DNA from 2 places in the Egbenema bharatensis FJBBOT/2019 genome. Region 1 is predicted to be linked to the other one. Evidence: riboswitches for the same ligand, from Rfam matches in the RefSeq annotation. Region 1 holds a riboswitch; the other holds the start of a gene.
The links. A riboswitch is a leader RNA that binds a small molecule or an ion and turns the genes downstream of it on or off. The one in region 1 is predicted to bind cobalamin.

Region 1 (11,847 bases):
ACAGCGACTGCCATAGCTTTGTACCCAACCGTGTTCGGTAAAGGCAAATCCAGAGAGCTGTTGCCCAAAGAACTCCACCATGTCCGTGCGTTCAAATTCACCATGAACCAACACATCTAGCCCAGCATCTTCCTGGATTTGGATACACTTCGCAATTTCAGTATCGATCGCCGCTTCGTACTCGGCTTTTGTTATTTCACCCCGCTTCAGCTTTACCCGCAGTTGTCGGATCTCCGACGTTTGCGGAAATGATCCAATCGTTGTTGTCGGAAAGGGCAGTAATTTGGGTTGAAGGTCTTTCCGCTGCTTATAAGGCATGCTCCGTTCAAGATCCTGAACCGTCAGGTTGCGGAGTCGCTCTTGTACTTTCGGATTCGTAGGACTGAACTGCTCAAAGGCGTTCCACTGCGTTTGCACCAAGGCTAATTTGTCGCTCGGATCATCCCCAGCTAACGTCTGTGCCAGAATTACTATTTCGTCCAGCTTTTGTTCGGCAAAGCTCAGGACATTACGCAATGGCTCTGGTAGTTTCGTTTCTCGCGTCGCATCATAGGGCACAAATTGCAGGGATGATGAGGGGTGCAATCGGAGATTTGGTGTGATGCCGTGAATGGTTTCGAGCGTTGATAACACCGATTCTGGGCGAATTTTCCAGATGTTCCGTGCATCGACAATGCCCACTCCCAACCGTTTATCCGCTGGGAATCCATGTTGTTGCAACAGGTTCAAATTGCGTCCACGGGTGAAGTCCAAACTAATGCCAGCCACTGGTAAGTCCATCACCCAGGGATAGTCTGCTCCCAAATCATCAAAGTAGGTAACGAGATGAATGGGCACACCGATTTGAGCTAACTGAGTATAGGTGGTAGTAATTGCCTCTTTCAGATCCGTGGCACTGCTTGTGACTAAAATCGGTTCATGCACCTGCACTTCAGCGATACCCAGGGCTTTGAGTTGAAAGATCAAGTCACAATAAAGCGGCAATAGGTTTGCCAGATGTGCAGATAGATCGCCTTCTAAGCGGCTTAAACGCAACAGTGTAACGGGACTAAGGATAATGGGAACGGCTCGTTCACCCAGGAGGGCTTTTGCTCGTTGCACCGTTGCCAAAAAGTCAGCAAAGTTTGCCTCTGGTTGGGTATCAGCCGCAATTTCGGGCACCAGATAGTGATAGTTGGTATCAAACCACTTGGTCATTTCCAGGGCAGGAATACCATCCTTGCCGCGTGCCATTGCAAAGTATTGGTCGAGTCCGGTGAGAGACTGAAAGCGCTCTGGGATTAAGCCGAGCCGAACCGTCCAATCCAGCACATGATCGTAGAGGGTGGTGTCGCCAATGCCGATGCGATCGATCCCGGCTTCGAGTTGCGTCTTCCAGTTGGCAAATTCAACCTCTTGAACGGTTTGCAGCAATGTTTCTGCATCAGATTTACTGCTCCAAAAGGCTTCCAACGCCTTTTTAACTTCACGATTTTTGCCAATGCGGGGATATCCCAGCGTTGCAGTTTGAAGGGTCATAGCTGTAGCGTCCTAAATTCTGTAAATAAATGGAAAAACGGAAAAAACAACTGTCTCCCGATTGGGAAGCAGCCCGTAGCCAGACACAGCAAAAAGGCTAGCTGTAATTGCCAGCACAAACAATTCGCCATCTTTGCTCACGTAGCCTCGCTGAATGTCAACCTTTCGCGCAACTCAGATCGTTAACTCAGGACGCTACAACCTTAAAATTCCGACAAAATGCCAATCACAAAAGCTTATGGTCTTCATCATCCGTACCTCGCAGATGGTTATGTAACGGGTTTACGACTCGGCGGGCATTCTGACTCAGAGAGTGACACCTCTCCTCACAGCTGCGGGACAGCGGCAGATTCACACTGCACTTTCCCCCTTGCGTCTGATGGCTGCTCCCCATCAGAACCGAATCAGTACCTGAACAATAACACGATAAGGGTGTTATGGCACATTAATTTCAGGTTTAGCTAAATCAGCGAACTGCCCATAGCAGTGTGCCTCAGTGCTGAGTAGGAAGTAGATCAGCCACAGGGTTGGTATCGCATGCGAAGAAAGGCTTCAATTTTTCACCCACATCTTATATTATGAGAATGATTATCATTTTAACCTCTGGATCAGATCGACATGCCCCCTGCTTCTCGACCTCTGCCCCCAAACCTGGAACGAATTGTTCAGCGGTTTCAGCAAATCACCGAGCCGAAGCGTCGGTATGAATATTTGCTCTGGTTTGCCAAACGGGTGCCAGTTTTGCCAGAAACAGAGCAGGTGACAGCCAATCAGGTTCCGGGATGTGTGTCTCAGGTCTACATCAAAGCCGATCTCCACGATGGTAAGGTCACGTTTCGCGGCACCTCAGATGCCCAAATCACAAAGGGGCTGGCAGGTTTACTGATCGAGGGACTGAATGGACTCACCCCTGATGAAATTCTCCAGTTAACTCCAGACTTTATTCAGCAAACGGGACTGGATATCAGCCTCACGCCCTCCCGCAGCAATGGGTTTTACAACATCTTCAGATTCATGCAAGCTCAGGTAGCAACCTTTCAATCTGCCAACGCTTCCTCCCTGAATTAAAGAAGAGAATGACCATTTTAATCACTAAGTTTTAACCCAAAAACGGATCAGATTTTGCCCGCAATTCGCAGCAATATTACATCCGATCGATAAACCGCTTTATCCAGGAGGATTGAAATGACTGGTACGATTAACGAAACACAAAGCGCATCGTTGGGAATTCCTAAGCGAGGAATGCCCGTCACCATTATCACGGGGTTCTTAGGGAGTGGCAAAACAACACTCCTCAATCAAATTCTGAGCAACCGTCAGGATTTGAAAGTAGCCGTTCTGGTGAATGAATTTGGTGACATCAATATTGATAGCCAACTACTGGTAGCGACCGATGACGATATGGTGGAACTGAGTAATGGCTGTATTTGTTGCACCATTAATGATGGATTGGTGGATGCCGTTTATCGGGTATTAGAACGGGATGATTCTGTTGATTACATGGTGATTGAAACCACCGGAGTTGCTGATCCCTTGCCGATCATCCTGACCTTCCTGGGCACCGAATTACGCGATTTGACCCGACTCGATTCAATTATCACCGTTGTTGATGCCGAGACCTTTACGCCGGAACACTTTGACAGCGAAGCGGCTTTTAAGCAAATTGCCTATGGAGATGTCACCATTTTGAACAAAACCGATCTGGCAGATCCAGATCAGATCCAAAACCTGGAAGCTTATATTAGTACCGTCAAAGAAGGTGCCAGAATCCTACATAGCCAGTATGGAAAGGTACCCCTGCCGTTGATTTTAGATGTCGGCTATAACAACCCAGAAGCCTATGCAGATTTAGTTCAGGATGAAATTGAGCAAACTCAGCGCGATCGCCATGATCACGCCCATGATCACGCTCACGATCACCCCCATGATCACACCCACGATCATGCCAATAGTCACGACCACGATCATGATCATGACCAGCAAGATCACCACGATCATGACCAGCATCATCATCCCCATGAGCATCACCATCACCACTCTGCCCACCTGGATAATGATGGGTTTGTGTCGATCGCATTTGAGAGCGATCGGCCCTTTAAGGTGAAAAAGTTTGAAATCTTCCTGCAAGAACAGTTACCCAAAGAGGTATTTCGAGCCAAAGGCATCCTCTGGTTCAAAGAAAGCGACTTACGCAACGTCTTTCAACTCAGCGGTCCTCGCTTTGACCTGCAAGGCGAAGAGTGGCGGAGTGCTCCTAAGAACCAACTAGTCTTTATCGGGCGCAATCTAAACGCTGACACGCTACGGCAGCATTTAGCGGATTGTCTTGCCTATTAGCGAGTCTTTCAGCAGTGCAACCGTCTGCTGAGAGAGGGGATGCAATAGCCCCCCCTTTCTGTCACGGTTGATAATCACCTAACCTAAATTCACTCATGACGTTATCTATTTCACCCGACGATATCCGCAAGCAATCGGTTATTACAGAATCCAAATCTCCTGTTTCCGAAGCTGAAATGCAGCAAGCGGTTCGGACATTGCTGTTAGGCATGGGTGAAGACCCCGATCGCGAAGGGTTGCGTGACACGCCTAAACGAGTGGTCAAAGCCCTCAAATTCCTGACCTCTGGCTACCAACAATCCCTGGACGAGTTGCTCAACGGAGCCGTATTCCACGAAGATGCCAATGAAATGGTGTTGGTGCGAGATATTGACCTGTTTAGCTCCTGCGAACACCACATTCTGCCAATTTTGGGACGTGCCCACGTTGCCTATATTCCTAATGGCAAAGTGATTGGTTTATCCAAAATTGCTCGTATCTGCGAAATGTATGCCCGTCGTCTGCAAGTCCAGGAACGTCTGACGCAACAGATTGCGGATGCTCTGCAAGGCTTACTCAAACCCCAGGGGGTTGCCGTTGTGGTGGAAGCCAGTCATATGTGTATGGTGATGCGGGGTGTACAAAAGCCCGGTTCCTGGACAGTGACTAGCTCAATGCAGGGTGTGTTTGCCGATGATGCCAGAACTCGTCAGGAATTTATGGATCTGATTCGTCATAGTCCATCTTTTCATTAAGCTGTAAATTGGGGAATGGGGAAAATATTTACTCCTTACTCCCTACTCCCCGATTTACTACTCCCTACTCCCCACTCCCTTTCCGAGCCTTCATGCCTGATCTCTCAACCACTGATACCAAACTCCCTGTTACCATCATCACTGGCTTTTTAGGAAGTGGTAAAACAACGCTGTTAAACTACATCCTGCAAAACTTTGAAGCCTACAAAGTCGCTGTCTTAGTCAATGAATTTGGTGACATTAACATTGACAGTCAGTTCTTAATTGCTGTTGAGGAGGACGTGATTGAACTGACAAATGGCTGTATCTGTTGCGTCATTAATGACAACTTAGTGGATGCAGTCTACCGGGTGCTGGAACGGCGGGATCGGATTGAATATTTAATTGTGGAAACAACTGGAGTTGCCGATCCCCTGCCGATTGCCCTGACGTTTTTGGGAACAGCGTTGAGAGATTTAACCCAGTTGGATGCGATCGTGACTGTTGTTGATGCCGAAACCTTTACACCAGCTGAGCATTACAACAGTGGTGCAGCGATGAATCAGATCTTGTATGGGGATATGATTCTGCTGAATAAAACGGATTTAGTCACGGAGTCAAGATTAAAAGAGTTAGAAAACTATCTCCATTCTCTAAAAGAGCGTGCCCGGATTTTGCGATCGCAACACGGTAAGGTGCCGCTATCCCTAATTCTTGATATCAATCTTTCTACAATTGATGCTGCTCTGGCCTCCAGAACACAACTAAACCCAAACGCCCAGCACTTGAATAACGATGGATTCATGTCGGTATCCTTTCAAAGCAATCGCCCGATTGCCTTGAAGAAATTTCAGCAGTTTTTAGATTATCAACTGCCTGACAATGTGTTTCGAGCAAAAGGGGTACTCTACTTTGCTGAAAGTCCCAAGCGCCATTTATTCCAACTCAGCGGTAAACGGTTTACGATCGATGATAGTGAATGGACGGCTGACCCAAAGAATCAAATGGTATTGATTGGGCGCAAACTGGATGCCCTCTTTTTGATTCAAACCCTAAATAATTGTCTAACTCAATAGTGACGATGAATCAGACTTTTTTGTGGATAGAACAGCTTAAGTTCAACGAACAGGGCTTAATTCCAGCGATCGCCCAGGATTATCTGGACGATGCCGTCTTAATGATGGCATGGATGAACCGTGAATCAATTCAGCAAACCTTAGAAACGGGAGAAGCCCATTACTGGAGCCGAGCGCGGGCGGAATTGTGGCATAAGGGTGCAACGTCTGGACACATTCAAAAAGTCAAAGCATTTTATTACGACTGTGATGCCGATACGCTTCTCTTAAAAATTGAGCAGATGGGTAATGTTGCCTGCCATACGGGAGCCAGAAGCTGCTTCTTTAATGCGGTTCAGCTATTTTGAATTTGAGAAACCTGTTCAGGATAAATGATTGGCATTAATTGATTAAGAATGACCTGCATGATTCGCGTGCCATTACCAGAATGCCAGAATTGTTCGACCTCGTGAACTTGACCCGTTTGTACTGCTTTTAGTCGCTTCCAAATCGATTGATTGGCAAGCTGTTGGGGGAGTGGCGCGACAGAAGGCGGATAGGTTTGCACAAAGATGACATCAGGATTAACCTGAAGAATGCGATCGAGCGGAACGGTCATCAAACCAGGTTCCATTCTTTGTCCCGCAGGTTCAATCCAGGGGTAATGGGTTAGTTCTTGCAGTAAGCTACCCGCAGTTCCAACATTGGTTTCAACGATGAAGCGACGAGAGAGGAAATTGAGCGTGGAACCACCCATCATTAAAACCGTCTTTTTCTGATGTGTTGAGATAGTTGCGCGGTATGTTTCGAGTTGAGTTTCAAGCTGCTGAATGGCGGCTTCTGCTTCAGTGGTACGTCCGGTTAATTGAGCAACATCGCGCAATCGTGCTAATGCAGCATTGTATCCACTGCCGCTCATGAGATAGGTGGGTGCAATTTGCCGCAGCCACCGCTGATAAAACCGATGGGGAAATTCCCAACCTAGAATCAAATCAGGTTGAAGATTGCGGATGGCTTTCGGATTTGGCAGCATCCAGGAACCGACAGAGGTAAACTGCTGAGCGTGTTCTCCATAAAATTCGGGGCGATCGGCAATGCCTTGAGAGAGATAGCCCACAGGGTCTAAACCGAGTTCTGCAAGAACATCAATTCCGGTTGCGGTAAGACAAATAATTCGTTCTGCAGGTTGTTTCAGATGAATCTCTATGCCTGTCGCGTCTGTTGCTCGGTAAGATTCTCCCATCGTTACTGCCATAGTACTGTCATAGTATTGATGATTGTTGCCTTGATGAATCAGAAGTGACTGCCAACCTGCAATCGCACAATCCGACCAGAGTTCTTGAATAGTGCCAATGGAATGAAAGGGAATAGTTGTGACACCATGCGCCAAACGATCGGTAATCGTTGTGAATAATCGAGAAATTGAGTGAGATAAAACTCTTCCTGCTTGAGGATGATGTTCGGACTCCAGGATTCTAGCTCCCTGGAATCGTCGATTCCCCACTTAAATTCCGCGTTTGTCTTCGAGACGGTATCGTGCTGCTTTGTACTTTGAGAACGCTTGCGACTGATGACATCAAACAACACTTCTACAGGCGCAAAGCGCGTATCAATGTGTTGCAACAGAGCTTTGTTATCAGCTTCTGATAGATACATGGACACCCCTTCGTAGAGAATCATTATGGGCTGATTGGGCGATCGCTGAATGGCATCCATCCAGGTGAAATCTAGAATTGATTTGGCAATGAAATGATAGCGTTCACTTTCCTGAAAGAACTTGCGTCGCAGAGTAATCACCTCTGGAAAATCGACTTCATACCAGCGTACCTCACCGTTATCGAGGCGAGAAAATCGGGTACACAATCCTGCACCCAGGTTGACAATCACAGCGCTGGGATGGGTTTCCAGAAAGTTTTGCACGATGCGATCGATCGCTCTGACTCGAATCACGCAGCCTAACTGCGATCCCCAGCCTTTCTCGTATTTACTGAAGTCATAATCCAGGTATTCGGCAATCTCAACGGCTTGGCGATCGCGCAAAATCGGCTCTGGTCGCTGAGTTTCAATGGCACGAGCATAGAGGGTGATCATTAAGGTTTCTGCAACCCCTGTAAGCTGGTCGGTTGGTTCTCGAAGTTGCATGATGAAGAGTTTCTGTCTAATGGGCATTATGGTAAGATTATTGCAAATTTATCTCATTTAGGTCAATCTTCGGCTTAAGTCAACCCTACTATGACGCTCATTCTCAACGAATCTGATTGGGACGAACTATATGAGCAGGCTCCCATTACCTGCCCTGACAACCTGATAGTGGATGAGTTTGAGGCGCTGACGGGTGTGCCAGCACTTCTGGGACAAGGCTACAGTCGCGGCATGGAGCTATCGTCCGGAGTGTGGTTAAACTTCAACGATGTTGAGTATCACCAGGACTTTATCAGTAAAACACTTGCTCACGATCATCCAATTCAAATTGGGGTTTTCCTGTCAGGCTCGTTTTGTTGTGATATTCACACCACATTTGATGAAACCCATAGCTATTTCTCAGGCAGTGGCATTTCACCGGGCTATGCGGAAATCTATCGAGCAGGGCAGCGGTTCACCTGTATTAACGTAGAGTTTGAGCCAAGTGTAGTGGACTCGTTTTTAATGGGCGATTCCCCTTCGTGGACACTTCGTGAACGCCAGCAGCTGTCTGACTTGGTACGGCAGTTGTTTCAAGGAGAAGATTGGAAGGTTGCGTTTTACCCAACGGTGACTCCTGCGATTCGTGCGATCGCTCAGCAGATGTGGAATGCGCCCTATCGCGGTGAGTTGAAGCGGCTCTATCTCCAGGCGAAGGTGATGGAACTGTTGGTGATTTACCTGGACTTGATTTCTGATCATTCAAAACAAACTCGTGGGTCTGGACTAAGACCAGAGACGATCGCCTGTTTGCATCATGCCAAGGAGATTCTGGACACTCGATTAGAAAATCCGCCTTCTATCCTGGAATTGGCACAACTGGTAGGCTTGAGCGATCGCACTCTGCAACGCGCGTTTCGAGAGTTGTTTGGCACCACGGTCTTTGGCTACCTGCGCGATCGGCGAATGGAGCAAGCAGAACTCCTGTTACGAAATCGAACCATGTGCGTGTCGCAAGTGGCTCATGCTGTGGGCTACACACACTTGGGGCATTTTACAGCCGCGTTTAAGCGCAAGTTTGGGATGACCCCGAAGCAGTGTCAGAGGGGAGCGGTCAACGCGTGGATGTAAGGGATGTATTCATCGTGATCCCAAAGAGAGCAGAGAGTACCCGATTGAGATCGCTAGGAATGGCGTAGGTATTGATATCTTTTTGAATTCGCTTCTCCTGACGGTGTAACAGCCCAAATTTCCAGGTATCGCCCGTTGTCACGGTGCCATAGAGGACTGGCGTGGATGAATCTGTCCATTGGTCAAGGGCAATCAGTTCAACAGCAAGCTGAGTGAAACCCCTCGCCAAGTCTGCATTTTTGGCTTTGATCACGAGTAGGCTTTGGGGGGTGGGGATGAAATAGTCAAAGCTGCCCCTGAGCCAGGTATTCACTCGGACTGGATATTCAATTTTGAGCGGTGCCTGAATAAATTTACACACCGTTTTGAGAATGGGAAAGATCAACGCTTCTCGTCGGGCAATTTCTGAAGCAGGATCGACTAATGCCAGGTTTTCTTGCAGTTCAACCCTCAACGGCTCTGGGTCAATCGGTAATTGTTGGGGCAGTTGCATCGAGGTGTTGTGCAGGGTGACACCAAATTCCGCCAAAATGTCAGCCGTGTCGAACGGGAGTTCTGCGTATTTACTATAGGTGTAACTTTCAGCCGGATCAAGAATGACGGTTCTGCCCATCGGTCTCCCTCCTGAGGACTTAATGGCTTTACATTGGGTCGGGGTCAACTGACTCACAACTTTCCAACACGCCCTACTTCCTATTTTATCCCCACCTCTACGCCCCTCCCCCAGACTCAACTGGCATTTTAGGGATAAAAATTGGCGCTCTACCGTATGGCAGTCCCTCTACAAGTCCTGTAATCTGATACCTCAGACTTGTTGATAAAGATTCTCTTTTGGTGTGAGTATGGGCAGTATGCGGCAGAGTCAGGCAGGCAGAAATAGAGTAATTCTGGAAGTCATTCGGGGTATTGCGACAAGTTTGGGGGCGATCGGATTCGGACTGCTTTTTGCGGCGGCGGTTTATGCTGAGGCGGAATCAGAGGATGCAGAGCTTCAACCAATGGACACTATTCCTCAACTGCATGAATTGGAGCAGCCTGCGACCACGATCGAAGATTGGGTGGCACAAATTGAAGCGTCATTGGTGCAAATCACTGGAGTGCGAGTTGAGACGACTGAAACGGGATTGCAGGTGATTTTGGAAACGGAAAATGGTGCTTTGGAAGTGCCGGAAACGCGATCGGTCGGTAATGCTTTGATTGCAGATATTCCCAATGCCACAATCGCCGAAGAGTTTTCGCAGGCGGAGCCGATCGAAGGGATCGCGCTGGTGAGTGTGACTAGTTTACCCGGTGACAGAGTGCGGGTTGCCATTACCGGAACCGATGCAATCCCTGTGGCTGTAGTAAGTGCTGAGGCGCAAGGATTGGTGCTGGCAATCACGCGGGGGGATGCAGATGCAGTCGCAGAAGAAGACGCAATTCAGGTAGTAGTGACGGGGGAGCAGGATGAGGGATATAACCCGTCGAGTGCAAGTACAGCAACGCGAACGGATACACCACTACGCGATACTCCTGCCTCAATTACAGTGGTGCCGCGACAGGTGCTGGATGATCGTAATGTGAGAGATGTAACGGAAGCAGTGGAAACCGTCAGTGGTGTTATCGAGAATCAGGGCTTCCTGGGTATTCCTGGAGTAGGTTCTAGAATTATTAGAGGATTTGAGCAAGCGGGTCAAGATGGGGGAGGTTCTACCTTACGAAATGGTTTCCGTGACCTTGGTTCTTATGGCTTGACGGCAATAGGGACAGTCGAGCAAGTAGAGGTTCTTAGGGGGCTGCATCAGTTCTATTTGGTTATCTAGAACCGGGTGGAGTCATCAACGTTATTACTCGACAACCTTTAAGTGAACCCTATTACAATCTGTCCTTTGAGGCAGGGAATTACAATTTTTATCAGCCCACTATTGATTTTTCAGGACCGCTAACTGAAGATGATACAGTGCTGTACCGTTTCATTGCCAGCTATCGAAGCGCAGAGAGTATTCAAGATTTCGTCAGCACCGATCTGCTTTCAATCTCACCCTCAATTACGTTGAATTTGGGCGATCGCACAACCCTAAATCTGTACTATGAATATCTCAACGCTTCTGTAGACAGTAGTGAATTGCCTGGCAGACTTTCTGATGGCACGACTATTTTTCCGCGAAATTTCTATCCTGGCTATCCCCAGTTTAATTCGGTTGAGGCAACGACTCAAAGATATGGCTATGCATTGAGGCATGAATTTAGCGATGATTTGCAGCTTCGCAATGTATTTGCTGTAAATAATTCAGAATACCAAGACCAGCGCAGCATTGGATTTGAGTTAGTAGACGATCGTTTCCTAGTCATAGGAGATAGCAGTGATGCGGAGTTTAGTTGGAATAATTATTTTGCACAAATTGACCTACTTGGAGAATTTAATACAGGATCGATTGCACATCAACTCTTAGTAGGCTTTGACTACAACTATACTACAAACCCTCAAGAAGGTGCTTTCGGTGCGACAAATACTCCTAATTTAGACATCCTCAACCCAAACTACGACGATATTCCAGAGCCTATTTACGACACCTTCTTTGAGAACCAAGACACAATTGAATCTTACGGTGTTTACATTCAAGATCAGATTACACTTCTCGATAATTTAAGGTTATTAGTTGGTGGCCGCTTTGACTGGGTCTCATCAACTGGTGAAGGCGATTTCAGACCCGATCGCACAAGCAATGATAGTGCATTTAGCCCTCGAATTGGCTTGGTGTACCAGCCTAGTGACACAGTTTCTCTCTATACCAGCTATAGCCAGTCGTTTCAACCTGCTCGTACTTTCAATTTATTCAATGCTGGTGGTGAGGGTGAACCATTTGAGCCAACTAGAGGAACCCAGTATGAAGTTGGAGTAAGAACTGACTGGTTAGACGGAAGACTTTCAGCAACGTTAGCTGCTTATCAAATTACCAAAACAAACGTGATTACGCCTGATCCAGACCCTT
Region 2 (11,847 bases), 1.6 Mb from region 1:
GAATAATATCGGTTAAAAGGTAGGGGGCATTAGGCAGAAAGGCAAAAAAGACTGCAAATCCAGCCCACCAGAGGAGCGATCGAGATTTGGTTTCGCGGCGATATAGCCAAAAGCTGAGTGCTAAGGGAATAAAAGCGAGAAATAAATTCCAGAGAATCCAGCCGCTATAGACATTTGTAAACGCTGCACGAATGCTCCAATAAATGCCTTCCATACGCACCTGATTAATCTAATTTTGATTCAGTATTCTTCCCAGGGTAGCCTTTTGTCTTGCCAGGACTGGAGAAATTCAGGCGATCTGCCCTATGGCTCACGAAAAATTTGAATAACGTTAAAGTTTGGTTAAAGCCTACGTTAGATTTCCGATACCCGTCCTGCCGATTTGCCCATTGCGGCCAATGCTATCCTCAAGGTATGCAGTTTGTTTCGGCTGCTCCTATCAGCCTTCAGCGATCGACCTATCATGACTTCTTCTCTCAAATCCTCGCAATGGCTTACAACGGGTATGTTGCGGCGAGTGCACCATATTGCACTGCACGTTCAGAATATGGATGCATCCCGCCAGTTCTATGGGCAGCTTTTGGGGCTGCGGGAATTACGTGGTGAGGAAGTGCCTGAAACCTTACGCCAGCAGTTTGAGGTAGGTGAAGTAGCGAATTTTGTCACGCCCGATGGCACCATTATTGATCTGTTCTGGAAGCCGAACCTACTGCCCCCGGATGCCGATCCCGATCGAGAATTTACTCGGGCTGGGCATTTAGCGTTTGACATTGCGCCAGATTTATTCGATCAGGCAGTGGAGATTCTGCAACAAAACCAGATTTCGATCGCCCACGGGCCAGTGCGTCGGCCCACGGGCAGGGGTGTATATTTCTATGACCCAGACGGATTTTTGGTAGAAATTCGCTGCGATCCTGAGTAATTCATCTGGAATCCCCCTACTCCGTATTCCATCAAGAACAGGCGATCGGCTAAGATGACAGGGCAAATGTGAACAGTAGTCAGGCTGGGAAAGCTCGGTGAAAGTCCGACGCTGTGCCGCAACTGTGAAAAAGAAGGGGAGTTTACCTTTTCTTGAGCCAGAACGCCAGCTTGCTGCTTCTTCACTCTATTTCCTGCGACGCACGGGAAAGGAGTTCGTGAACTGCATGACGATTTCTCAAGACCGCCCTTCCCAAAATCAGGTTGCCCATTCCCTGGATGCTCATTCCCTGATTGAAGTTTCCACTACCCAGCTCGATCGCGCCACTGCACCGACTTCCCTGCCTCCGCTTCCCCTCCAGCGTCCCCTATTGCTGATTGGTCATGGCAGTCGGGATGCTGATGGACGGCAAGGATTACTCGATTTTGCGGCAGCTTACCAGGCGTTGGATACTTCCCGTCCTGTGATTCCCTGCTTTTTGGAACTCACAGAACCCACAATTCAGCAAGGCGTGGATCAATGCGTGGAGCAGGGCTATACCGATTTGTCAGCTCTGCCGATTCTGCTGTTTGCTGCTCGTCACAATAAATTTGATGTAACGAATGAACTCGATCGCGCCAAAAAACGTCATCCACACATTACGTTTCACTACGGACGGCATTTTGGCATTACCCCTGGAATTTTAGACCTGTGGCACACTCGTTTAGCAGAGCTGGATCAGCCCCAGTGGAATCCCCACGGCATTTCCCGCGAAGAGACGGTTTTGCTATTCGTCGGTCGTGGCTCCAGCGATCCCGATGCCAATGGTGATGTATTTAAGCTGGCGCGGATGGTTTGGGAAGGCAGCGGCTATCAAACGGTGGAGACTTGCTTTATCGGCATTACCCATCCTCGACTGGAAGAAGGCTTCCGCCGGGCCCGTCTGTACCAGCCCAAGCGAATCATTGTCTTGCCCTATTTTCTATTTACCGGGGCATTGGTGAAAAAAATCTTCAACATCACAGCCCAGCAGCAAGAGCAACACCCTGATATTTCAATGATTTGCTTGCCTGAAATGGGACTGCATCCCCACCTTTTCCAGATTATGCGCGATCGAGAGATTGAAACCCATCTGGGGCAGGTGCAGATGAACTGTGAAATGTGTAAGTTCCGTCTGGCAGCGATCGGGACTGGCGATTCCCATCATGGTCATTCCCACAGCCATGATCACAATCATGATCACAATCACGATCATTCTCATAATCACGCGCACGCTCATGATCACAGCCCTGATCACAATCACAGCGCGATCGATCCCTATGCTGAACCAGAAAAGTACCACCAGCGGATCTGGCAGGTTCCCTAAGGTTCCAATCCCTCAAATCCAGACAAAACTCTTGTGGGGTAGGTATCTTGCCTGCCCATGTAACTGAATCCAGGCAAAACTCTTGTGGGGTGGGCATTTTGCCTGCCCATTCAGCCAGCTTGAGTTGGGGGTATCAAACTTACAGTCACATGACCGATCGCTCACTGGCAGGTAAGATACCTGCGCTACAACAATCAGTCCACCCCTAGAGGCCGATCGTCTCTACATTAGATAAACCCGACTCATCTACCCAGGCAATTTGCTTGATGCGGCGAGACTGGGCAGACTGACGAACGGCTTCTGGATCATTGAGATGACTTAGCTCCACCTCAACCCGAACCAAATGGGCCGAATCCCGAATTTTCTGGGCATGGGCAAAGGCAGCAGCATAGGCTTCCGGCTGGGTGGGAACCACTAACCAATCCGTTTCCGGCGTTTCCAGGGGAAGTTGTCCGGTGGTTAGCAAAACCTGATGCAGTTCTTCAATGTTGAAGGTAAAGCCCACGCCCGGACAGTCCTGCCCCTGAGGATGATAGAGGCTCAACAGTTGGTTGTATCGTCCTCCCTGCCCCAAAATTCGCTGTCCTGACGGCCCAATCACATCAAACACAATGCCAGTGTAATAATCGATCGTCTGAATCAGGCTGAGATCCAGGGTAATGGTCGGTAGTCCATAGGGAGTCGTAGCGTCCTGCTGAAAACTATCTTGCAAAAGCTCCATTAGCCCCTTGAGCCGATTTACGATCGCCCGTTGCTCTGAGTCTAAGTCCAGGCTGGAAACTCGTTGTAACGCATCGGCAGGTTGTCCCCGCAGGTCAAGCAAGAACAAAGCCCGATCGCGCAGGTCGGGAGAGAGGGAGAGGGTTTCTAGCTTCAGACGATCGAGGTGGGCAATGGCTTCTCGAACCTGCTTACGAAGATGATCTGGAAAAGGTTGCAGGAGCGATCGAGTTAACCCAGCTTCCCCCAGGATTAGGGAACATTGATCCAGCCCCAGGTTGCGGAGACAGGCAGAAACAATCAAAAGAATTTCCGCATCGGCAGCCACCCCATCGGCTCCCAATAACTCTATCCCTGCCTGATAGAACTCCTGCTGACGATTATGAGTCCCCTTAGCAGCCCGACGAAACACATTGGCATTGTAGTAAAACCGTTGGGGATAGCTGGCTCCAGCCATGCGGGTGACTGAAGCTCTGGCGATCGAGGCTGTGAGTTCTGGACGCAACCCTAAGGTATCCCCTTCTGAGTCCTGGATTTGAATGACGGTTGCTTGTTCGATCGCGCCACCCGCCATCAGCGTATCCAACCGCTCCAAAGTTGAGGTAATAATGCGGTGATACCCCCAGCTATGAAAAACTTGCTGGATCCGATCTTCAATCCAGCGTTTCTGAACCACATCCAGCGGAAACAGGTCACGTGCGCCAACAGGCGGTTGGTATATCATTACAGTTTTTACTTTTTCTTCCCACCAAACAGCCCAAACAGTCCACCCCCTCCGTTGGTATCAGGCTTGCCGCCCTTCGAGTTGGTTTGCCGCTTCGGGTCAGCTTTTGCCTTGGGATCAGCTTTTCTCGGATCAGGTTTTGCGCCCTTTCCGGCTGGTTGGCTGGCTGCGTTGCGTCTGTTGGGTGCTTCTAATCGTTGTTTACCTTCCAAGGCTACCGCATCTTGAGGGTTTAACTCTAATGCCTTGTTAAAGTGAATTTTTGCCATTGTTGCCTGGTTGGTTTTCAGGTAGATCATACCCAGCCGACTGTGGCATTCACTATTGGTAGGCTCCATTCTCAGGGCATCCCGCAATTCTTGAATGGCTCTGGGAAAATTCTTTTTCGTTTCAAATTCTTGCGATCGACGAAGATAGGCGGCGATCAGGGCATCACGAGTGGGGGGGGCAGGCGGAGTTTTAGGAGGGGGGGCAGGAGCCGCTGTTGAGGTAGAAGGCGCAGAATTGGCAGCAGAGTTCGATGCTCCGATCGATTCACCTCGACTTTCCTTCCGCATCAAATACACCAGATTAAGCTCGCTGATTTGTCCAATAAAATCCAGTGTTTCGTTGAGATGTTGATACTGATTTTCAGCCAGCGATCGTACCGCAGCCCGATAGGAAGTATCCAGATCGCTAGCCGCTGCCAGTCGTCGAGATAAATCGCCATTCAATACCACTGTATCTTGCTGTTTCAGGGCTTGCTGTCCTTTCAAACGTAGTACGACGCAATATTCAGTATAATTTTTTTCCTGGGAAAGCTTTTCGTAGGCAGGGTTAACTAGCTTGGAGAGATATTCAGAGGCCCGCCGCCGATCGGCTGCGTCTTCAGTGACACAACTGTCTGGATGCAACCGTCGAGCGATCGTCAAATACCGCTTACGAATTTCCTTTGGCTCTGCATCCACTGGAATTCCCAAAATGGCATGATAGTCCGTGAAATCCAGGCTAAATAATCCCTGCTCAATCTTTAACATTCTGCTTATTCCACGACTCAACTATACATAAGAGTGCCCCTGAACTGATTTCACCTAACCCAAGATCAACGTTTTCCAGGACAGGTTTCAGGCTGGGTTTACAGTGATTACCCTAAGTCTAAACAATCCTCTGGCGATCGTTTGTCAAGCATGAGTGATTTTGTGTAAGAGGAGGATGAAAGGGGTACTCCTCACTCCTCACTCCTCACTCCAAACTGCGGCAAGGGTTGAACACTCAACAGCTCTTGGCTTAAAGCTTCGTGCAGGTGGCCATTGGTGGCCAGGATGCGTCCAGAGTGGATCTGAAACGGGCTGGTGTCATAGGCGGTAACACGGCCACCCGCTTCTTCAATCAAGACAACTCCTGCGGCCAGATCCCACGGTGACAGGCCTCGCTCCCAAAATCCATCCAGCCGACCACAGGCAACGTAGGCCAGATCGATCGCCGCCGCACCGCCTCGCCGCACACCTTGCGTTTTGTGGGTTAAATGGCAGAACTCTGCATAGTTATTGTCAATGGTTTCGTGGCGATCGTAGGCAAATCCTGTCACCAAGAGGCTTTGGGATAGATTAGCGGTCTGGGAGACTTGAATCGGCTGGCGATTACGGGTGGCTCCTAGCCCTTTTGCGGCTCTGAACAAGTCCTGATGAAATGGGTCAAAGACCACTCCCACTGCGGGAATACCATTGATCAGAAGTCCGACGGAAACGGCGAAAAACGGATATTGATGGGCATAGTTTGTGGTGCCATCCAGGGGATCGATCGCCCACAAAAATTCAGCAGACTGTTCACCAAATTGTCCTGATTCTTCGGCTAAAATCGCATGATCAGGAAAATGGCGACGAATCACTGCCAAGACTTCTGCTTCCGAGGCTTGATCAGCGGCAGTGACCAAATCACCTGGGCGACCCTTTTCGCCAATTTCCGTCAGTTTTCCCCAGTAGGCTTGCAAAACCGCGCCCCCAGCCAGGGCAGCCTCAGATGCGATCTCCAGAAAGCGTTGCAGTTGATCAGATGTTGCGCTCATGAATTGAGTGGATTGAGTTTGGGCGTTTTTCCTCTGATAGCCTAACAGCACGGTGCGCTTCGCTCAATTGTCTGGTTCCCTTCCCCTGAATGGGGCCCGATCGCCAAAAAAGTCTGGTTTCTGCTCGGCAAACCGCCTATTCTTGAAGAGATTTATTGCCCGTTTTGCGAATTGCGATCGGTTCCTGTAATGCCATCTCCTCTCCAGGGCTTCATTGCTCAAAGCCAGCGCATTGTTTCAAACTTCAAGCCTTACCTCCGGTGGGTGATTTTCGGTGGAACCATTTTTTTCCTGGTCAGTACCCTGCGGCAACACTGGTCAGAGGTGACTCAGCTTCGCATTGATGGAACAGGCTGGAGCATTTTAGCGGCAGCAACGGGGATTACCTTAATCGCGCACATCTGGTCAGGCTGGGTCTGGAGTTGGATTTTGCAAGAACTGAATCAACCCGCTGCATCCGTCTGGGGGATTTTAGTCTATTTGAAAACCAATATTGCCAAATACCTGCCCGGCAATGTCTGGCACTTGTACGGCCGCATTACCGCCTCAACTCAGGCTGGCATTCCGGTAGAAGCGGCTGCCCTGAGCGTTGTTCTGGAACCGCTGTTGATGGCAACGGCTGCCCTGTTCATAACGATCGTCAGCCTGGAATCGGACTATCGGCTGGTGCAACTTCTGGGACTGGGACTGATCCTGGCTGCAATTCATCCCAGATTGCTCAATCCACTCCTGCAAAAGCTGGGTCGGCTCAAGGCGAAGTCTATTTTTTCTAAAAATCCTAAAAATCCTAAAAATCCTAAAAATTCTGCAAATCCTGCAAATTCCGCATCCCCTGAGGCTGCTCCCGCTTCCCCTGAGCCAGTCGATCCGATCGATCGCCCCCTGCCGCCTGCCACCTGCCTGAAGCGCTATCCGGTTCGTCCCCTGCTGGGTGAAATGATCTTCGTCTTACTGCGAGGCGTGGGATTTTTGTTCTCAGTTTCCGTTCTGACCTCGGTTAGTTTGGAGCAAATTCCTCTGTTGATCAGCGCATTTAGCTTTGCCTGGTTGCTGGGATTAGTGGTTCCGGGTGCGCCAGGTGGGATTGGTGTGTTTGAGGCTACCGCCATTGCGCTGCTCGATTCTCAATTTCCCCCGGCGATCGTCTTTGGCAGTGTTGCGATTTATCGACTCATCAGCACGATCGCTGAAGCGGTAGGAGCGGGATTGGCTGTAATGGTTGAACGCAGTCAGCAATGCAGTAAGCATAGATAGAAGAAACTTGGAATGGGGAAAATAGGGAAACAATCGATAAAATCTTTACATAAGTCGGAGAAAGATGGAGGAAATCTAAGGAAGTCTCAGTGGGGCAAGGAGATGGGTTCGGAGTTGGTTAAAATGTTTGAGTCCAGCGATAAAAGTGTGACTGGCTTAACAGTTTTGCTTATTGCTCGATCGCGCTCTGTTCGTCCAGGCTCGCTCAAGTTCACCACTGACTGAATGATTGAATCCAACTTGTTGCAAGATTATCTTTCTTCTCCAGACACCATGCAAAAAACCTACGATCTCCACGTTGTAGAGACTCGTCCCCTCAGCAGTCCAGCAACGATTCACCACGAACTGCCCATTACCGAAACAGCAGCCACCCTGGTTTCTGATACCCGCGATCGGATTCGCAATATTCTGCAAAATGAAGACCGACGACGATTAGTGATTGTCGGGCCCTGCTCCGTTCACGATGTCGATGCAGCCCTGGAGTACGGCGAAAAGCTGGTTCCCCTGCGGCAGGAGTTGGAAGAAGATCTGGAAATCGTGATGCGGGTGTACTTTGAAAAGCCCCGGACGACGATCGGCTGGAAGGGACTGATCAACGATCCTCACCTGGACGGCAGTTATGACATTAATTATGGATTGCGATTAGCGCGGAAACTCCTGCTGGATTTAGCACATTTAGGATTGCCCGCAGCTACCGAATTGCTCGACCCAATCATTCCCCAGTACACGGCGGATATCATTGCCTGGACAGCGATCGGGGCCCGCACTACGGAAAGTCAAACTCACCGGGAAATGGCTTCTGGGCTATCCATGCCGATCGGCTTTAAGAACAATACCGACGGTAGCCTTCAGGCGGCCGCTAATGCCATGCTATCCGCTAGCCAACCTCACCGCTTCCTGGGCATCAACCACGAAGGACTGGCCAGTATTGTCACCACCACGGGCAATCCCGATGGGCATATCGTTCTACGGGGCGGCAAGCGTGGCCCGAACTATGATGCGGATCACGTAGAACAAGCAGCCCGTGAACTCACAACGCTAGGGTTAAATCCTCGCGTTATGGTGGATTGCAGCCACGATAATTCCAACAAAGACTATACTCGTCAGGCGATCGTCCTGGAAAATGTGGCAGAACAGTTGGCCGCCGGATCAAAACACATTCTGGGGGTGATGCTCGAAAGCCATCTGGTGGGCGGCAAACAGCCAATTCCCAAGGATTTGAGCCAGCTTACCTACGGACAAAGCATTACCGATGGCTGTGTAGATTTTGAAACGACGAAGACCCTATTGCGGGATCTGGCAAAGTCTGTGACTCGGAAACAGCCGATCGGCAAGTCCTGAACCGGGTTCCACCCCTTAACCTAAAACTTCCTGGAATAACTGCTTCACCTTTTCCCAGGCATCGGCAGCAGCTTCAGCATTATAGCTACTCCGCTGATCGCAGAAAAAACCATGCTCGGCCCCCTCATAGCGGAAAATCTGGTGAGGGACATGATGCTGGGTGAGTGCTGCTTCGATCTGCTCAATGTGATCGGGGGGAATGCTGGCATCCTCCATGCCGAAGAAGGCGTAAAGCGTGCCCTGGATTTCCGAGGTGTAGGTTAGGGTGGGTGCGTTGCCGCCCGGACTCCAGGTGGGAATGCCTGCGCCATAGAAAGAGGCAGTGGCTTTAATATCAGGCAGAGTCGCCGCTAAATAAACCACATGCCCCCCAAAGCAAAAGCCGATCGCCCCCACGCCATTGGACTTGACATTCGATCGGGTCTTGAGAAACGTCAGGGTGGCACGAATATCCGATCGCAACTCATCCACCTTGGTTTGCTCTTTGTATTCTCGCCCCAACTTAACGTCCTTTGGAGTATATCCGGCTTCAAACCCAGGAGCGATGCGCTGGTAAATGGCTGGAGCGATCACTACATAACCCTCTTTAGCCAGGCGTTCCGTCACATCGCGGATGTGGGCATTCACCCCAAAAATTTCTTGAACCACGATAATGGCAGAATAGGTTCCCTCAGCCGCAGGTTCAGCGAGATAAGCATCGATTTCTAGATCGCTACTGGGAACTTTGACATGGGCAGTGCGGATCTCTGTCATGGCATCAGTCACCGATGTGTCAACCTACGCCAGTAGTCTACTGCAATTTGGCGATCGAGGATGCATTCACCGAATCTCTTGGCGGAGGCATTAACCTTTACGGCAGAATAAAGGTATCGCCCTGATGATCACAATCCCCTATAATTCTGGCCGCTATGATTCTGCGCTCTCCGATTCTGGAAAACCTGTCTCGCAGGGTGTAGAGCTAGTAGCCATTGATGGGGAGTGTCAGTAAGGCTCTGGTTCGTGGCTAGATCGATCTAGATCGAGATAGATCGAGATCGATTCAATTCAAAGATTCAGTTAAACGCTCGACCAGGGCAATTTGGAGATTTCCTATGGTTCGGTTTCACATTCAGCCCGACAGCGATATTCCTGCCTCTGAGCAGCTTTATAATCAGATTCGCTTTGCCATTGCATCTCGCCAATATCCGCCCGGTCATCGGCTTCCCAGTACCCGCCAACTGGCCATGGAAACCGGACTCCATCGCAACACCATCAGCAAGGTTTATCGCAAGCTGGAAGAGGACGGGATTGTGGATGCCCATGCGGGGTCTGGGATCTACGTGCGGGCCCAGGGGGATGAAGGGGGAAATTCCAAGGTTCGATCGCCCCTGATCGAAAAGTATCCCCAGGCCCATCGGTTAGTCCAAAAAGGACTGGATGATTTGCTCAGTCAGGGCTGTTCGTTGACCCAGGCCAGAGAACTATTTCTAGCTGAAATTGATTGGCGGTTGCGGTGCAGTGCGCGGGTATTGGTGACGGCTCCCCGGCAGGACATTGGCGCAGGGGAACTGATGGCCCAGGAACTGGAAAAAGCCCTCAAGATCCCGGTGCAGCTTGTGCCACTGGAAGAATTAGCCCAAGTCCTGGAGCAAACTCGCTCTGGAACCGTTGTCACCAGCCGCTACTTTATTGGAGATGCGGAAGCGATCGCCTCGCCTAAATCCGTGCGGGTAATTCCGGTGGATATCTATGACTACGCCCAGGAAATTCAGAAACTGCTCAAACTTCAGAAAGATAGTCGCTTGGGGTTAGTGAGCCTCAGTGCCGGAATTTTGCGGGCGGCTGAGGTGATTGTCCATAGCCTGCGGGGGGAAGATCTGCTGATTATGACCACCCAACCTCAAGATACATTCAAGCTGAATGCAATGGTTCGCAGTGCCCAAACGATCTTCAGCTTCGATCGGGCGAGTTGTGCCGATGTCAAGGCAGCCGTCCTGGAAGCCAGGGATGATTTGATTCGTCCCCCCCAGTTGATTTGCTGTGAAAACTACATTGGTGAAAAGTCGATCGCCTTGCTGAAACGGGAATTAGGCTTAGAGTAGGAGCCACAGGGGTTTGAGCGATCGAGGGCACTCTGGTGTCACAGAAAGTTGATAAACCTCCCAAGGAACGGAGAGGAAGGTTTTAGAATAGCTAATATTGTTACAGTTTCAGAAATCAATGGCACGAGTCTGAAGGCAGAAAGGCTGGAGGGCTTTGAATGCCGCTTAGATGGAGCTGCAACGAACTACCAATCGTTTTTGTAAATTGCAATAAGCTGCATCCACTATGAACAACCCAACGCCCAGCGTCGATCGAATTATCATCTTTGACACTACCCTTCGAGATGGGGAACAGTCCCCTGGTGCAACGCTGAATGTTGAAGAAAAGCTGACGATCGCTCGACAACTGGCCCGACTGGGGGTGGATGTGATTGAAGCTGGATTTCCCTTCGCCAGCCCTGGAGATTTTGAAGCCGTTCAAAAAATTGCCCAGCAGGTGGGTACGCCAGATGGGCCAACGATTTGTGGGTTAGCCAGAGCCACTCGTCAGGACATTGAAGCCGCTGCAAAAGCCCTGAAGCCCGCTGCGAAACCCCGGATTCATACCTTCATTGCCACTTCTGATATCCACTTAGCCTACAAGCTGAAGAAAACCCGTCCAGAGGTGCTGGCGATCGCTGAAGAGATGGTGGCCTATGCCAAATCATTTGTAGACGATGTGGAATTTTCCCCGGAGGATGCCGGACGATCTGAGCCAGAATTTCTCTACCAGGTGCTGGAGCGGGCGATCGCAGCGGGAGCCACAACGATTAATATCCCCGATACCGTCGGCTATCTGACTCCCAGCGAGTTTGGTGCCTTGATCAAGGGCATTAAGGAGAATGTGCCGAATATTGATCAGGCAGTCATCTCCGTTCATGGGCATAACGATCTGGGACTGGCAGTGGCCAACTTCCTGGAGGCGGTCAAAAATGGGGCGCGGCAGTTGGAATGTACGATCAACGGCATCGGCGAACGGGCCGGCAATGCGGCTCTAGAAGAATTGGTGATGGCCCTGCACGTCCGTCGTCAGTTCTATAATCCCTTCCTGGGTCGTCCGCCGGAATCGGAAGCTCCCCTGACCAATATTGATACCCACCAGATTTACAAGACTTCCCGGTTAGTCTCAAACTTGACGGGAATGCTGGTGCAGCCCAACAAGGCGATCGTGGGAGCCAATGCTTTCGCCCATGAGTCTGGAATTCACCAGGATGGAGTCCTGAAGCACAAGCTGACCTACGAGATTATGGATGCTCAGTCGATCGGCTTGACGGATAATCAGATTGTGTTGGGTAAGCACTCTGGACGCAATGCCTTTCGATCGCGCCTGCGGGAATTGGGTTATGAGTTGGGCGATCAGGAATTGAACCGGGCCTTCCTCCGCTTTAAGGAACTGGCCGACAAGAAGAAAGAAGTGACGGACTGGGATCTGGAGGC

Region 2: it holds a riboswitch for cobalamin, as region 1 does, so the genes downstream of both, ACM1PF_RS27875 (sirohydrochlorin chelatase) here and metE (5-methyltetrahydropteroyltriglutamate--homocysteine S-methyltransferase) in region 1, are expected to answer to the same signal.

What each region holds. Positions count from the first base shown of each region.
Region 1 covers NZ_CP182236.1:51,285-63,131, forward strand. The annotation lists gene metE (5-methyltetrahydropteroyltriglutamate--homocysteine S-methyltransferase) at 1-1,518, opposite strand, end outside; cobalamin riboswitch at 1,792-1,937, opposite strand; gene ACM1PF_RS00315 (SufE family protein) at 2,137-2,586, shown strand; gene ACM1PF_RS00320 (CobW family GTP-binding protein) at 2,704-3,855, shown strand; gene folE (GTP cyclohydrolase I FolE) at 3,951-4,589, shown strand; gene ACM1PF_RS00330 (CobW family GTP-binding protein) at 4,682-5,644, shown strand; gene hisI (phosphoribosyl-AMP cyclohydrolase) at 5,650-5,991, shown strand; gene ACM1PF_RS00340 (ABC transporter substrate-binding protein) at 5,979-6,866, opposite strand; gene ACM1PF_RS00345 (class I SAM-dependent methyltransferase) at 6,917-7,792, opposite strand; gene ACM1PF_RS00350 (AraC family transcriptional regulator) at 7,856-8,875, shown strand; gene ACM1PF_RS00355 (hypothetical protein) at 8,859-9,488, opposite strand; gene ACM1PF_RS00360 (AMIN domain-containing protein) at 9,718-10,677, shown strand; gene ACM1PF_RS00365 (TonB-dependent siderophore receptor) at 10,701-11,847, shown strand, end outside.
Region 2 covers NZ_CP182236.1:5,961,001-5,972,847, forward strand. The annotation lists gene ACM1PF_RS27865 (DUF1361 domain-containing protein) at 1-214, opposite strand, end outside; gene ACM1PF_RS27870 (VOC family protein) at 464-922, shown strand; cobalamin riboswitch at 970-1,111, shown strand; gene ACM1PF_RS27875 (sirohydrochlorin chelatase) at 1,149-2,267, shown strand; gene ACM1PF_RS27880 (ATP phosphoribosyltransferase regulatory subunit) at 2,473-3,711, opposite strand; gene ACM1PF_RS27885 (J domain-containing protein) at 3,720-4,727, opposite strand; gene ACM1PF_RS27890 (inositol monophosphatase family protein) at 4,919-5,755, opposite strand; gene ACM1PF_RS27895 (lysylphosphatidylglycerol synthase domain-containing protein) at 5,945-7,009, shown strand; gene ACM1PF_RS27900 (3-deoxy-7-phosphoheptulonate synthase) at 7,283-8,350, shown strand; gene ACM1PF_RS27905 (dienelactone hydrolase family protein) at 8,366-9,103, opposite strand; gene ACM1PF_RS27910 (GntR family transcriptional regulator) at 9,442-10,431, shown strand; gene ACM1PF_RS27915 (2-isopropylmalate synthase) at 10,658-11,847, shown strand, end outside.